4 regions of the Alteromonas sp. KS69 genome follow, and region 1 is predicted to be linked to each of the others. Evidence: predicted binding sites of a transcription regulator. Region 1 holds the regulator's gene; each other region holds the start of a gene.
The links. The regulator sigma-54, encoded in region 1, starts transcription at its own class of promoters, with help from an activator protein. The targets are predictions, from matches to a motif close to GTTGGCACGNNNNTNGNNT.
Positions count from the first base shown of each region.

Region 1 (3,522 bases):
TAGACCACGATGAGGGTAGGTAATCTAAGATCTCTACCAAGTCCGCTGGATTTTTGGGTAGGTTTCTTACATCGATACTTACCGCAACTTGGTCATATTCATCAACCACGGTATGGGTCAGAGTAGGGAGAAGGTTAACCGGAATATTATCTACGCAATAGTAACCTAAATCTTCAAGGGCACGTAGCGCAACTGATTTTCCTGAACCGGATCGACCACTGATAATAATCAGTTTCACCTGCATTTCTCCCTTTTAAAATATGGTGCAGTGCTTTTTTAGCTTAAAGCCGTAATGATGTCATCACTGGTGGAGGCCCGCCTAATGGCTTTCACCGTTTCTTTATCACTTAGCTTACCCGCCACGGTAGCGAGTGTTTGTAAGTGACCTTCTGTTTTCTCTTCTGGCACTAATAGGGCAAAGAATATATCTACGGGCTGATCGTCAAGCGCATCAAAATCGATGGCAGGGTTGCTGGTTACAATAATGGCGATAACGTGTTCTAAGCCCGGTAATCGACCGTGGGGCAGAGCAATACCATTGCCAATACCCGTACTCCCCATTCGTTCACGGGTTAGTAGACTATTTAATACACTAGCCTGATCGATGTCGGGATTATTTTTAGCAGCAATGTCGCTAATAATCTCTAGAATACGTTTTTTACTGTTACATTGAACCGCACACTCGGTGCGGTCCAAACTTACTATGGCTTGAATTTCCATACTAATATTTAGTGCTTTTTCAGCTTTTCCTTATGCTTGATAACTTGCCTGTCGAGTTTGTCGATCATGCTGTCTATCGCCGCATACATGTCTGTATTATGAGATGAAGCAAACACTTCTGCGCCGCTAAGGTGCATGGTGGCTTCGGCTTTTTGATTGAGTTTTTCGACGTTCAGGATGACATGCACATTAGATATGTGATCAAAGTGACGCTCTAGTTTGCTGAACTTAGTATCGACATAGCTACGCAAAGAATCAGTAATTTCGACATGATGACCGGTAAGGTTGATTTGCATATTTCGTCTTCCTTAAATTATCAAGGCCTTTAAATAAGGCTTTTGCGTTGGTTTGACGGCGGAATCGATAACGATTCCCGGTATTTTGCTATTGTTCGCCGGGCTACTTTAATGCCTTGTTCGGCCAACAATTGAGCAATCTTGCTATCGCTTAATGGCTTGCTGGGCGTTTCCGCTGCCACAAGCTTTTTAATTAGTGCGCGAATAGCGGTAGATGAACACTCACCACCAGATTCCGTTGCTACATGGCTAGAGAAGAAATATTTCAACTCGAAAATGCCACGAGGGGTATGCATATACTTTTGCGTGGTGACTCGTGAAATGGTGGATTCATGCATATCTACCATTTCTGCGACATCATTTAGCACCATTGGTTTCATCATTTCTGGGCCGTGCTCGAAAAAGCCCATTTGTTGCTGCACAATACAGTTTGCTACTTTCATCAAGGTGTCGTTTCTTGACTCAAGGCTTTTTATAAACCACTTGGCTTCTTGCATATGCGAGCGAATAAATTGCGAATCGCTGCTGTTTTTAGAGCGTCGGCTCATGGCAGCGTATTGTTGATTTACGCTTAATTTTGGCAAGCTGTCGGGATTAAGTTCTACTACCCAACGGCCATTCTTTTTGTTTACCGAAACATCAGGAATAACGTATTCGGGTTCTTTAGTAATTAATGCACTGCCAGGACGAGGATTCAACGTTTGCAATAAGCGCATGGCTTCACGAAGTTGATCTTCTTTCAAACGACTCTTGCGCATTAACGTACGGTAATCTTTGCTGCTCAGCAGGTCTGAGTACTCATTAATAAGCTGTCTGGCTTCGGTAAGCCATGGCGTATCGTCTGAGAACTGGCGAAGCTGCACGAGCAAACATTCTTGCGGTGTACGTGAACCTGAACCAATAGGGTCGAACATTTGAATACGTTTTAGTACACATTCAACTTCGTCCATTTCTACCAACTCTTCAACATCGTCAGAGTTTACCGATTCTAAAATCTGTTCAATGGGTACGTTAAGGTAACCAGATTCATCAATTGAGTCGATAATGGCGGTAGCAATGGCGCGGTCTGTATCTGAAAACGGGGTTAAGCGCATCTGCCAAAGCAAATGGTCTTGAATATTGTCGGTGGTTTCACCCTGAAACAATTGGTCGTCATCATTATTCGATGGGCCAGGAGCGGGGGCAGAAGAGGCCGAGTAATACTCATCCCATGTGCTGTCGATTGGCAACTCGTCGGGAAGATCGTTCTTTTCAAGCGCGTCACCAGCTTCTAATGAATCGCTAGAAGCAGTAGGAGCAGCTTCTACAGAAGGGTCGTCGCCGTCCATGTTGTTTTTCTCAACAGGGTGGTCATCACCGCCTTCTTCAACTTCTAAAAGAGGGTTTGAGTCAAGTGCTTCCTGAATCTCTTGTTGCAGGTCGAGCGTAGACAACTGCAGCAGCTTGATTGCCTGCTGCAACTGCGGTGTCATGGTAAGTTGTTGACTGAACTTTAGCTGTAAAGATGGTTTCATCTACGTCTTATTTTTAAACTCTTGTTGTGAATATACCCGTGCTTAAAACTGAAAATGACAATTCGGTTACAGTAACTATAGCCTGAATTGTTCTCCTAGGTATACATCCCTTACTTTCTGATTACTTAAAACTTGTTCTGCCGTCCCTTGCGCGATGAGTTCGCCTTGGCTCACAATATACGCTTTCTCACACACATCCAGTGTTTCTCTTACGTTGTGATCGGTGATGAGGATTCCAATTCCTCTGTCACGAAGATGTTGAATGATCTTCTTTATATCATTAACCGATATAGGATCAACACCAGCAAATGGCTCATCAAGCAAAATAAATTGCGGATCGGCTGCTAATGCTCGTGCGATTTCTACTCGGCGGCGTTCACCACCGGATAAACTCATACCCGTACTATTACGTATATGGTTGATATTAAATTCATCAAGTAGCGCATCGGCTTCTTGTTCTTGTTCTGATGAACTTAACCCTTTACGGGTTTGCAAGATAGCCATGATGTTCTCAAACACCGTCAATTTTCTAAAAATAGAGGCTTCTTGCGGCAAATACCCAATACCGCGGCGAGCACGTTCGTGCATGGGCTCGTGGGTTAATTCGCTGTCATCAATACTGATTTTGCCCTTATCTAGAGGAACTAAGCCAACAATCATGTAGAAGGTAGTCGTTTTACCGGCACCATTCGGGCCGAGTAATCCAACGATTTGCCCCGTCGATACTGATAAGCTTACATCGCGAACCACTTGACGTGCTTTATACGCCTTTGCAAGGCTCTGTGCGCTCAACGTTGCCATGATTAATTGTCGTCCGCCTTATCGTCTTCGTTATTCGATGACGCTTTACGTATTGCCTCAGGGGTAAATACGGTAGTGACTCTGCCACCTTCGCCGTCTTCGCCGCCTGTTGCAAGTAATTGTTCAGTGACCATGTCGAAGGTAATCTTGTCGCCTTGTACTTTACTGGTGTCTTGCTGTAGCTCAGCATT
Region 1 covers NZ_PYHU01000010.1:166,951-170,472, forward strand. Annotated here, with positions in the region: gene rapZ (RNase adapter RapZ) at 1-238, opposite strand, end outside; gene ptsN (PTS IIA-like nitrogen regulatory protein PtsN) at 277-720, opposite strand; gene hpf (ribosome hibernation promoting factor) at 729-1,016, opposite strand; gene C7Y69_RS09220 (RNA polymerase factor sigma-54) at 1,046-2,530, opposite strand; gene lptB (LPS export ABC transporter ATP-binding protein) at 2,606-3,331, opposite strand; gene lptA (lipopolysaccharide transport periplasmic protein LptA) at 3,334-3,522, opposite strand, start outside.

Region 2 (3,522 bases), on a different contig from region 1:
TTCGGGCTTATGTTAGATTGGAGCCGCACGGCTGGCGATGTTGCATTTGAAAATTTGCTTACCAAAACCATCACAAAGTTATATGCCAATGACGTGAATTGCCCGCTAGCTTACGAACCATCAGGCCAGGACTTCTTATCACCGTGTGTTGCAGAAGCTGACTTGATGCGCCGAGTATATTCAAGCGAGCGTTATGCAAAATGGCTGTCTGCTTTTTTACCCAGCATTCCTATTGATGGCGATGGTTCATGGATAAACGTAGCCACTGTAGTGGATAAAAGTGATGGTAAACTTGCGCATCTAGATGGTTTAAATTTAAGTCGTGCATGGATGCTTGAAGGTATTGCCTCTGCATTGCCGTCAGACGATAAGCGTGTTGCAGCAATTAACAGTGCAGCACAATCACATAAGGTAGCGGGAGTCGATGCTGTGATAAACGATATGCATTATATGGGAAGTCACTGGCTTGGCAGCTTTGCTACTTATCTGGAAACCCAACGCGGGCTTTAAACCACTTACTAATACTAGATTAAATGAAGCAGAGTTGGCGAGCTTAGATGCTCGCAAACTCTGTAGTTGTTGAAGTAAACTGTGTTTGGTGATGGACTAAAATGTTCTTTGCGCGGTCGATTAAATCATCACGCTTAAATGTCCAATTACGTAAGTCCGCCTGCTTTGCTTCTGCAAGGTAAAACTCAATACGTGTTTTACGTAATAAATCTCGCTTCTGAGATACATCGAACTCGGTCTGAGCAAGTATGCGTTCTACTTTTACGATAGAGGCATGGTGGGATTTGTCTGAATCATCTGCGTTCGCTTTACCCACATAAGCCATGTTGTTTGTTAACACGCCTGCAAGCACAATAAGCAGTGAAATCAACACACCTGAAACTAACCAATTTAATACTTTCATCATTCACTTCCTTTTATACTAACTTGCTATTATCCATGTAAGAACGCGTTGGTTCTAAATGACTACTGCACGTTGTAACTTAAACACTTAATTACAACTTGTATTGCACATTGTGTTCCAAATTTCTTACTGCTACCTGATTACCGCGAAGAGTATACGCATCAAGGGTTAGAAAGAAAATTCGTCAAAGGTTGTAAGACAAAAGTTGTAAACTGGATGGGAAAATACTACATGTTGCTGCGAAAAAACGGCATGTTGAAATAAGCGCAAATGTCACTTTACTACTCGATATATCGCGTTATTATGGAATTCTAGGGTTTGATAGACATTAAAAAAGGGGCCGATTGGCCCCTTTCATCTTACTAATAACTGCTTAGTGTTTCATGGCTGTTTCAGTAATAACTTGCAAATTATCTTCAACATTTTTTACATCTGAAGCATTTTTCGCTATTTCGACAGCAAGTTGACGCTCGGCGTCTGAGTCTACGTTACCCGTTAGTGTAACGTTACCGGCTTCAACATCTACATCAATATCGAAACCAGAGATGTCGCTATCCATTAATAGGCGAGTTTTAATAACAGTAGCAATTTTGGCATCAGTAAGCGTGCCCGTTTGCTCATCATATTCTGATTCAGCGTCATCCGACATGTCGCTTGCCATTTTATCCATGTCTTTCTCTTCAATAATAGAAAGCTGGTTGTCTACTGACATAACACCGTCGATATTTGAAACTAACTCTTCTGCTAATTTCTTATCAACTGAATGATCTACCTTACCTGTCAGAACAACGTTACCGTTGTTTACGTCTGTATTGATATCGAATGAATCAAGGTTGCCGTTGAATAGTAGTGTTGCTTCGGCTTTGCCGTCTATCCACGCATCCTTAGCGCCTTTTTCCCATTTGTTATCTGTCTCCATGTCACCAGCAAAAGCTGCAGTTGTCATCGAGGTCGCTACAAGTATAGAAAGTAATGTACGTTTCATAACAGTTCTCCTTTGTTGAAACTCCCAATAGCTAATGCGAAACTCGAGCCAACGCAGCAACCGACTGATTTATAACAATTTACTTCACTTTCACTTTAATTATCACTTGTTAACATCTCTGCAAACTTTTCGACCTATGCGCATTTTTTACTTACATCTTGCTCAACCGGAACGAAAATTGAATATTCGTTAACCAATATACTTATTATTAATCGAGCAATAGCCGAGTTTGTCTTGTTTAAAGAGTTCGCAAGCAAGACAGCAAAGCAAAAAACAACTTAGTCAGGAACGACAATGAATATTTTACTGAACACCATGGCGATATTTCTTATTGCTGTCACATTAGCGCCATCACTACCGTCGAAACATTGGCTAGTGAGGGTATGGGAATTTCCACGGCTTCAATTACTAGGTTTAATGGTGATAGTAATAATTGCCCGAGGCGTTATGTATCCATCGGAGCTCTCTGGATTCAACACGCTTATTACCGCATTCCTTTATATTAGTTTAATGGCCTGCGCGATTTACCAAGCTATTTGGATAATGCCTTATACTTTGTTTTACAAAAAGGAAGTGGTTAAGGCATCTTCTCAAGATGCGGGTGAGAGCATTAGTATCCTATCGAGCAATGTCTTTATGCCCAATGAAGATTACGAAAAGTTATTAAAGCATGTACGTGACACCAATCCAGACTTCGTCGTTACTCTTGAATCTAACAAGCGCTGGGAAATAGCCCTATCTGCGTTAAACGAAACTCATCCTCACCAGCAGCATTGCCCTTTGGAAAATTTGTATGGTATGCACCTTTACAGTAAATACCCATTGAAAACCGCCAAACTCAACTACTTAGTAGAAGATGACGTGCCCTCCATGCTTGTTACCATTGATATGGACGGACAAGATGTGACACTTTACTTTCTTCATCCGAAGCCACCCAGCCCCACAGAGAACAAAACGGCTAGGCCCAGAGATGTCGAACTCACTATGGTAGGCCATGAAATAGCTAAAAAGGACGGGCCTATAATAGTAGCTGGGGACTTGAACGATGTAGCATGGTCGCCTACTACCAGAAAATTTAAGAAAATAAGCGGTATGCTTGACCCAAGAATCGGACGTGCTTTTTTTAATACTTTTCACGCCCACTACCCGCTAGTTAAATGGCCATTGGACCATGTGTTTCATTCGAGTCACTTTATGCTGGAAGACATTAGGAAATTGCCTGATATTGGCTCAGATCACTACCCGCTGCTAACGCGATTGAAGCTAAAGCCAAAAGCCTGAATGCAGAAAGTAAAAAGCCGCTATAAAGCGGCTTAATATTGAAAAGGCTTACAACTAGGTAGGCACACGGCGTATTGGAACTGACCTAACTGCTTTCGTATTGTGATTTACGCACCACATTACGCTTTCGCATGCTTCTTCACGACGCTTAAAGTGGGCAAGACCAATAAGTTTGTCTTCTCGCGGCCACACTGCTTGTTTCAAAATAGCGGTATCGGTTTCGCTAAGTGCGCTAGTATCCAAACTCATTTCAACCGCTTTTTTGTTGGGTTTAATCAATGAAGGTTGTGCATCGGTAATTATGCTTTTTTTAACACACACATATTCACGCAGAACAGGATCT
Region 2 covers NZ_PYHU01000035.1:74,479-78,000, forward strand. Annotated here, with positions in the region: gene C7Y69_RS16495 (DUF2891 domain-containing protein) at 1-510, shown strand, start outside; gene C7Y69_RS16500 (hypothetical protein) at 554-916, opposite strand; gene C7Y69_RS16505 (BON domain-containing protein) at 1,287-1,898, opposite strand; gene C7Y69_RS16510 (endonuclease/exonuclease/phosphatase family protein) at 2,193-3,179, shown strand; gene C7Y69_RS16515 (hypothetical protein) at 3,234-3,522, opposite strand, start outside.
Region 2: C7Y69_RS16505 (BON domain-containing protein) is a predicted target of sigma-54. The motif match lies at 1,933-1,951, and genes of this name have one in related genera.

Region 3 (3,522 bases), on a different contig from region 1:
TTCTTGGCATTCAGCAGTTGTTAATTGGTGTCGCTATCGGGTTTGTTTCCATGATGGTGCTAAATACCTTTGTACTGGCTGGGCAAATTATCGCGATGCAAACGGGCTTAGGTTTCGCCTCAATCGTAGACCCCGTCAATGGTATTAACGTGCCAGCCGTAGGCCAATTTTACTTAATTCTAGCTACCTTGCTTTTTTGGACCTTAGACGGGCATCTCGCGATGATCCACATGATTGTGTTGAGCTTTCATGCGTTCCCAATAGGAGAAGCATGGTGGACAGGGGAGCAGTTTAGGGAAATTGCCCACTGGGGCGGTTGGATGTTTATCTCAGCGATTACGTTGTCATTGGCGCCCATTGTGTCCCTTCTCATTGTAAATTTAGCGTTTGGCGTAATGACCAAAGCGGCACCTCAGCTTAATATTTTCAGTATCGGCTTTTCTATTGCCCAGGTGATGGGGTTGCTCATCATTTGGATAACCCTAGATAACTTTACTGCGCATTTTGAAACGCAGTGGCTGCGGGCAGAGCAGTTTATGTGTCAACTTCTTAGGATTTGCCCATGAAAATAAGTCAGGTGATACATGGCTGATTCAGATTCTAGCGAAAAAACAGAAGACCCCACGGGGAAAAAACTCGAAGACACCCGAAAAAAAGGGCAGATAGCCCGATCCCGAGAGCTATCCACAACCTTAGTGTTAGTGGTCAGTGCCTTTATGTTTTTGTTCGTTGGAGGCTGGATTGCCGAGTCGGTATTTAAGCTGACGCAGCGCATGTTTGTTCTGTCTCGAGATGAAACCTACGATACCACCCATATGTTTGGTGCATGGGGTGAAGCAATTTCGACAGTCAGTGTACCTGTATTGCTTTATATGACGGTGGCCATGTTAGCCGGAATATATGGCTCTATTGCGTTAGGCGGCTACAACTTCACCTGGGAAGGTGCCAAATTTAAAGGCTCTAAAATGAGTCCGCTTAGTGGATTTAAGCGTATGTTTGGCATGAATGGCTTGGTAGAATTAATTAAATCTATCGCCAAAGTGGTTGTCATCGTTGGGATGGCATTAGGTGCACTGCTGTTTTTTGAAGACGAAGCGCTGCACCTTGATTTAGATCTGTACCCGGGTAATATTTTTCACGCGTTAGATATGCTGAAATGGGCTTTTATCATGTTGGTTTGCGGCATGATACCTATTGCGCTTATTGATGTGCCTTATCAAATTTATAAGCACAACAAAGAAATTAAGATGACTAAGCAAGAGGTGAAAGACGAGCGTAAAAACTCTGAAGGTGATCCTTTGGTAAAAGGGCGCATCCGTCGCTTGCAGTATCAAGCTGCCACTAAACGAATGATGCAAGAAGTTCCTCAGGCCGATGTGGTGGTAACCAACCCAACTCATTACTCTGTAGCAATAAAATATGATGACAGTGGTAATCGTGCCCCAGTCGTTGTGGCAAAAGGCACCGATGAATTAGCCATGCATATTCGTAAAATAGCCACTGCTAACGATGTACCGCTTATTCCATCGCCCATGTTAGCCCGAGCCGTTTACTACTCAACTGAGATTGACGGTGAAGTGCCTAATGCCTTGTTTATGGCGGTAGCGCAAGTATTAGCCCACGTTTATCAGTTAAAAGCACACAGAGCGGGTAAAGGGAAACGACCCAAACCGCTTAAACGTGATTTACCCATACCACCAGAGCTACGCCGTTAGAGCGCTGCTTTTGGCCTAAATTAGCGCTAAATTACGGCTAAGATATCGCTAAGGCCAGGGCTCAAAGTGAGCCCCTCTTAATTGTAATTCTGTAAATTGCGCCCCTCCTACTTACGTTTAATCGGTTTTGTATAAAGCTGGCACGGTAGTTGTAATACTCATTGAAAGATAGCGTTAAGCGTCAATTTTCCGATAGAGAGACTCCCTGTAATGCAGTTATCCGGTTACCTTCAGCGATTCGATAAAAGTCAGCTGCAGAACATTACCAGTGGCTTAGGCGCTCCCATTGTTCTTCTTGCCATTATGGGCATGGTTATTCTTCCCATGCCGCCATTTCTGCTCGACGTATTGTTCAGCTTTAATATAGCCCTGTCTTTAGTCATTATTTTGGTGGCAGTATTAACGCAAAAGCCAGTTGATTTCGGTATTTTTCCCCTAGTATTACTTATCGCTACTGTTTTGCGCTTAGCGCTAAACGTGGCCTCTACCCGTGTGGTATTGCTTTATGGGCATGAGGGGGGCGATGCGGCTGGTAAGGTTATCGAAGCATTTGGTGCGGTGGTTATTGGCGGCAACTATGCAGTGGGTGTGGTGGTCTTTGCTATCTTGCTTATTATCAACTTTAAAGTAGTCACCGCCGGTGCTGGGCGTATTTCAGAAGTAAGTGCCCGCTTTACGCTTGATGCCATGCCAGGTAAGCAAATGGCTATTGATGCCGATTTGAATGCGGGTTATATCGACCAAGATCAGGCGCGTGCTCGCCGAGAAGAAATAACCGCCGAAGCAGACTTTTATGGCTCAATGGACGGTGCGTCAAAATTTGTGAAAGGTGATGCGGTCGCCGGACTCTTTATCATGCTTATCAATATTGTGGGTGGCCTTTTTATTGGCATGATTCAACACGGATTAAGTTTTGGTAACGCCATCGAGGTATACACCATTTTAACCATTGGTGACGGTTTGGTGGCGCAAATACCCTCACTGTTACTGTCTGTGGCTACCGCTATTATTGTTACTCGTGAAAACGAAACCCAAGAAATGGGCAAAGAAATACGTAGTCAATTAGGTAACAGCCAAGCCCTTTATATTGCCTCTGGTGTTTTATTTGTCATGGGGATTATTCCTGGTATGCCTCATTTGGCCTTTATTGGGTTTTCAGTGCTTATCGCTGGTTACGCTTATTGGCAGGGTGTTGCGGCTAAACGCGAGGCAGAAAAACCTAAAACCCCAGCGAATATCGTGAAAGATGACACTGTTGCGCCCGAAATAAAAGAGCTTGGGTGGGATGATGTGCAGCACGTAGATACCATCGGTTTAGAAGTCGGGTACCGATTAATCCCCTTAGTAGATAAGTCTCAGGGCGGAGAACTGCTCACTCGTATCAAAGGGGTGCGTAAGAAGTTATCTCAAGAGTTAGGCTTTCTTATTCCACCGGTGCACATTCGCGATAATTTAGATTTAGAACCTAATTTATACACCATTGCGATGTTGGGCGTAACTATTGGCGATGCGCAAATAAGTCACGATGAAGAACTTGCGATTAATCCGGGTCAAGTATTTGGCAAGCTGGAAGGCCGTGCAACCAAAGACCCTGCCTTTGGCTTAGATGCGGTATGGATAAAACCGAATAAGCGTGAGCATGCGCAAACACTGGGTTATACCGTGGTTGATGCTGCTACTGTGGTTGCTACTCATTTAAGTCAATTGCTGACTAACAACGCCTACCAACTACTTGGACATGAAGAAGCGCAGCAGCTTCTAGATATGCTAGCTAAGCAGCATCCTAAACTAGTTGAAGGGTTAGTGC
Region 3 covers NZ_PYHU01000005.1:342,332-345,853, reverse strand. Annotated here, with positions in the region: gene fliR (flagellar biosynthetic protein FliR) at 1-566, shown strand, start outside; gene flhB (flagellar biosynthesis protein FlhB) at 585-1,715, shown strand; gene flhA (flagellar biosynthesis protein FlhA) at 1,926-3,522, shown strand, end outside.
Region 3: flhA (flagellar biosynthesis protein FlhA) is a predicted target of sigma-54. The motif match lies at 1,852-1,870, and genes of this name have one in related genera.

Region 4 (3,522 bases), on a different contig from region 1:
TAAGCATTATTGGCACATTGTTTTTTATTAGTCGTGTATTTCGCCCTTTAAGTGAGTTGAGTTTTTTCACCAAACAAGTCACCGATACAAAGGATTATGCGTTACGGCAAAACCTTACTTCGAGAGATGAAATTGGGGAGTTAGGAGAAAACATCAACCTCCTGTTAGAAATGATAGAGGTTGAACTACTCATTAATCATGAACAAAATCAAACGTTGGTCGACCAACAGGAAACCATGATTCGCTTGGCGAACTATGACAGCCTGACCGGGTTACCTAATAGGCAATTTGTGCTTGATAATTTGCGTTTAGAGTTGGCTCGAGCTCGAAGAAATGATGATGATCTAGCGCTTCTGTTTTTCGATTTAGATGGGTTTAAAGGAATAAATGATTCACTCGGTCATGAGACCGGTGACCTAATATTGATAGAAGTGGCAGATAGGGTGAGCGCACTGTTGCGGGAAGGGGATTTAGTCGCCCGTTTAGGGGGAGATGAATTTTTAGTACTACCCGACAGGGAAACGCGAGATACCACTCTTGAAAATATGGCCATTCGATTAATTGATGCCTTTACCAGTCCTTTTGAATTACGAGGATTATCATTGTCTGTCGGCGTTAGTGTGGGCGTAGCGCGAGCCATAGACGCCGACTACGATTTAAGCGAATTAATGAGCAACGCAGACCTTGCCATGTACCGCTCTAAAGCTAAAGGGCGTGGCAGCTTTACCATATTTACACCTGATATGGTGGAATCACATAAGCGTAAATTCCATTTAGCTAATGCCATAGAGCAAGGGCTAAAGAATGATGAGTTTATGGTGTACTACCAAGTTAAAGTCGATCAAAAAGGGAAGGTTATCGGCTTAGAGGGGCTTCTTAGATGGCAACACCCCGAATATGGCTTGGTCAGCCCGAATGAATTTATACCCATCGCGGAACAAGGCGGCAAGATATCTGCCATTACGCGCTGGGTCATTGAAAAAGTCTGTATTGATCTGCCCAAATTAAGAGAATGGCTTCCCCATCGTTTTCGCGTGTCAGTGAATCTATCAGGGCACGATCTTCGTGATAGCAACCTGTTTGATAATATCTATGAGATTTTTACGCGCTACGATGTAAACCCTGAATATGTAGAATTCGAGGTAACCGAGTCTGCTTACTTAGAGAACTTTGCGTCTTCAAATAAATTCTTTAAGCGCATGAGCAACATGGGATGCGCCATTGCCCTTGACGACTTCGGTACGGGTTATTCTTCACTAAGTTATTTGACCCAAATAAGTATCGATACCCTAAAAATTGATAAGCAATTTGTACATGAGTTAGAAACATCAGACAGAAGCCGTTTGGTAACGGGCGCTATTATCGATTTGGCCAAACGTCTTTCACTGTCTGTATGTGCTGAAGGTATTGAGAATGAAACACAGTGGCATTATTTGATTGATCACGGTTGTGACTACATTCAAGGATTTATGTTTAGCAAACCTATTCCTATGGATGAGCTTGTTCAATCACCTAAACAATTTTACATCGGTAATACAGACAATAGTGAAGCCTAGGTAGGCATTCAATGCCAATGCATTTCTTTTTTTAAGGGAGTTAAATAGGCTATTCTAACAGGCTGTTTTTGCAACCTATTTGACGCTTTATTGGGTTGTTGGATACATTTACAGGAGTTTGTGTAACTGTGTCTGTTTCTAGATACATCGAACAGGAGACTAGTCAGTTTATTTTCTGTAAGTGTATGATATATAGTTTAATTGTATTTTTGGCTCAATTTTAGCTTATCTAATCAGAGTTAACAGCGTTATCGAAGTTAGTTTAAGGGAATTATAAACAAGCAGTAATGCGGAGGATTCATGATGAAACGACTAGAGAAGGTTTTTCTGATTTTAATGACTATCACGGCGATACAGACTATTTCGGTAGTTGAAGCGCATGCGTCACCTGCGAAAACGTTAATGCAGCAGCTAGATACTAATAAAGACGGTTTGATATCACTAAAAGAAGCGGTTCGTCACACCGAACTATTGCGTAATTTCGGGTTAATTGACGACAATGAAGATGGCAAATTAACCGAAGACGAATTAGCAAAAAGTAAACTGACACCGGGAAATGCAAAATCTGCCGTTAGTAAATAGCGGCAGTCAGCGAGCAAAATAAATAAAAGCCTAGCAGATGCGCCTGCCGGTACTTGTTTGAAGGAATACCACTCTGATTGAGAAATTTTCATTTGGTGAACGGCTGGTTCAGCTAGGCTCATTACGTCAACTAACGCTAGGTAGCTTCGTGCTGGCGTTAATTCCATTAATTGCGCTGTTGTGGCAAAGTCAAAGTGACTTAGCTAAAGTGGGGCAAATGACCACGCTGGAAACCCGGTATGTGGTTGATGTTGTGGGCGATATGCAGCGCCTGGATGGTGCTGTTGTTGATTTAGAGCGAAGTATTCGCCAATACGCCGTTATTCGCACCGAAAAAGTTGCCACCTTATCCGATAATGCACTCGATCAATTTGCCGTGGCTGCTGATAATCTTTGCCAAGCCTTATCTGTTCAGAGAACCTGCGAGAGGTTGTCAGAACAATTAGGCGACCTTTCTGATTACCGCATAATTGAAGATCAACTCCTACTTAATGCGTATCTAGCTAACGTCTCACGAAGTGTTTCACAACTTCGAGGCGACGTGGAACTTGCTATTTCCGAACGGGTCAAAGTGCAGCAAGATGACTTAAACGCGATGCAAGCAAAGCAGGCGTGGTCTACGGCGATGTTGGTAAGTGTTTCTTTGCTGCTTATCCTATTAGGAAGCCAACTGATTGTTAATCCAGTCAATAAACTAAAGCAAATAATACGCATAGTGGCTCATCAACAAGGTGATCTTCCCCCTTTGTCTCGCCAAGCTCCGCGAGAGTTAATAGATGTGGAGAAAGATCTGCATTGGCTGTACGATCGCCTTGGTCAATTGGAACATATACGCACAGCATTGTTGCGGCATGCTGCTCACGAGTTGAAAACACCGTTAGCCAGCATTAAAGAAGGATGTAGTTTATTATCGGAAAATGTTGTGGGCGATTTAAATGATCCTCAACGTGAAATATTGTCGCTTCTTAGCGCAAGTACGCAAAGATTGAACACACTAATCGAAAAATTACTCGATTATAATTTGTTATTACAGCAAGCTCAGCCCGACATTGTTAAAACTGATGCGAAGAAGTTGGTTGATGCATGTTTGGGTGATTACGCACTGGCGTTACAAGAACGTGAAGTGACGGTATCGGTAGAAAGCAGTCATATTTGGACTGACGAAGAGTTATTCCGACGAATACTCGACAATTTGGTGTCTAACGCAGTAGCTCATGGTGCTGTAGGGCGACCCATCAATGTACATATATATTTAGATAATAACTTTGCTATATTGGACGTTGCAAATCGGGGCAAGCGGATTGCCAAAGAGTCGGTTGCAACACTGTTTGAACCTTTCACCCGTGGCGCAGAGCCGAGAAATGACAACGTTATAGGCACAGGA
Region 4 covers NZ_PYHU01000005.1:89,002-92,523, reverse strand. Annotated here, with positions in the region: gene C7Y69_RS03785 (EAL domain-containing protein) at 1-1,556, shown strand, start outside; gene C7Y69_RS03780 (EF-hand domain-containing protein) at 1,857-2,138, shown strand; gene C7Y69_RS03775 (sensor histidine kinase) at 2,242-3,522, shown strand, end outside.
Region 4: C7Y69_RS03780 (EF-hand domain-containing protein) is a predicted target of sigma-54. The motif match lies at 1,765-1,783, and genes of this name have one in related genera.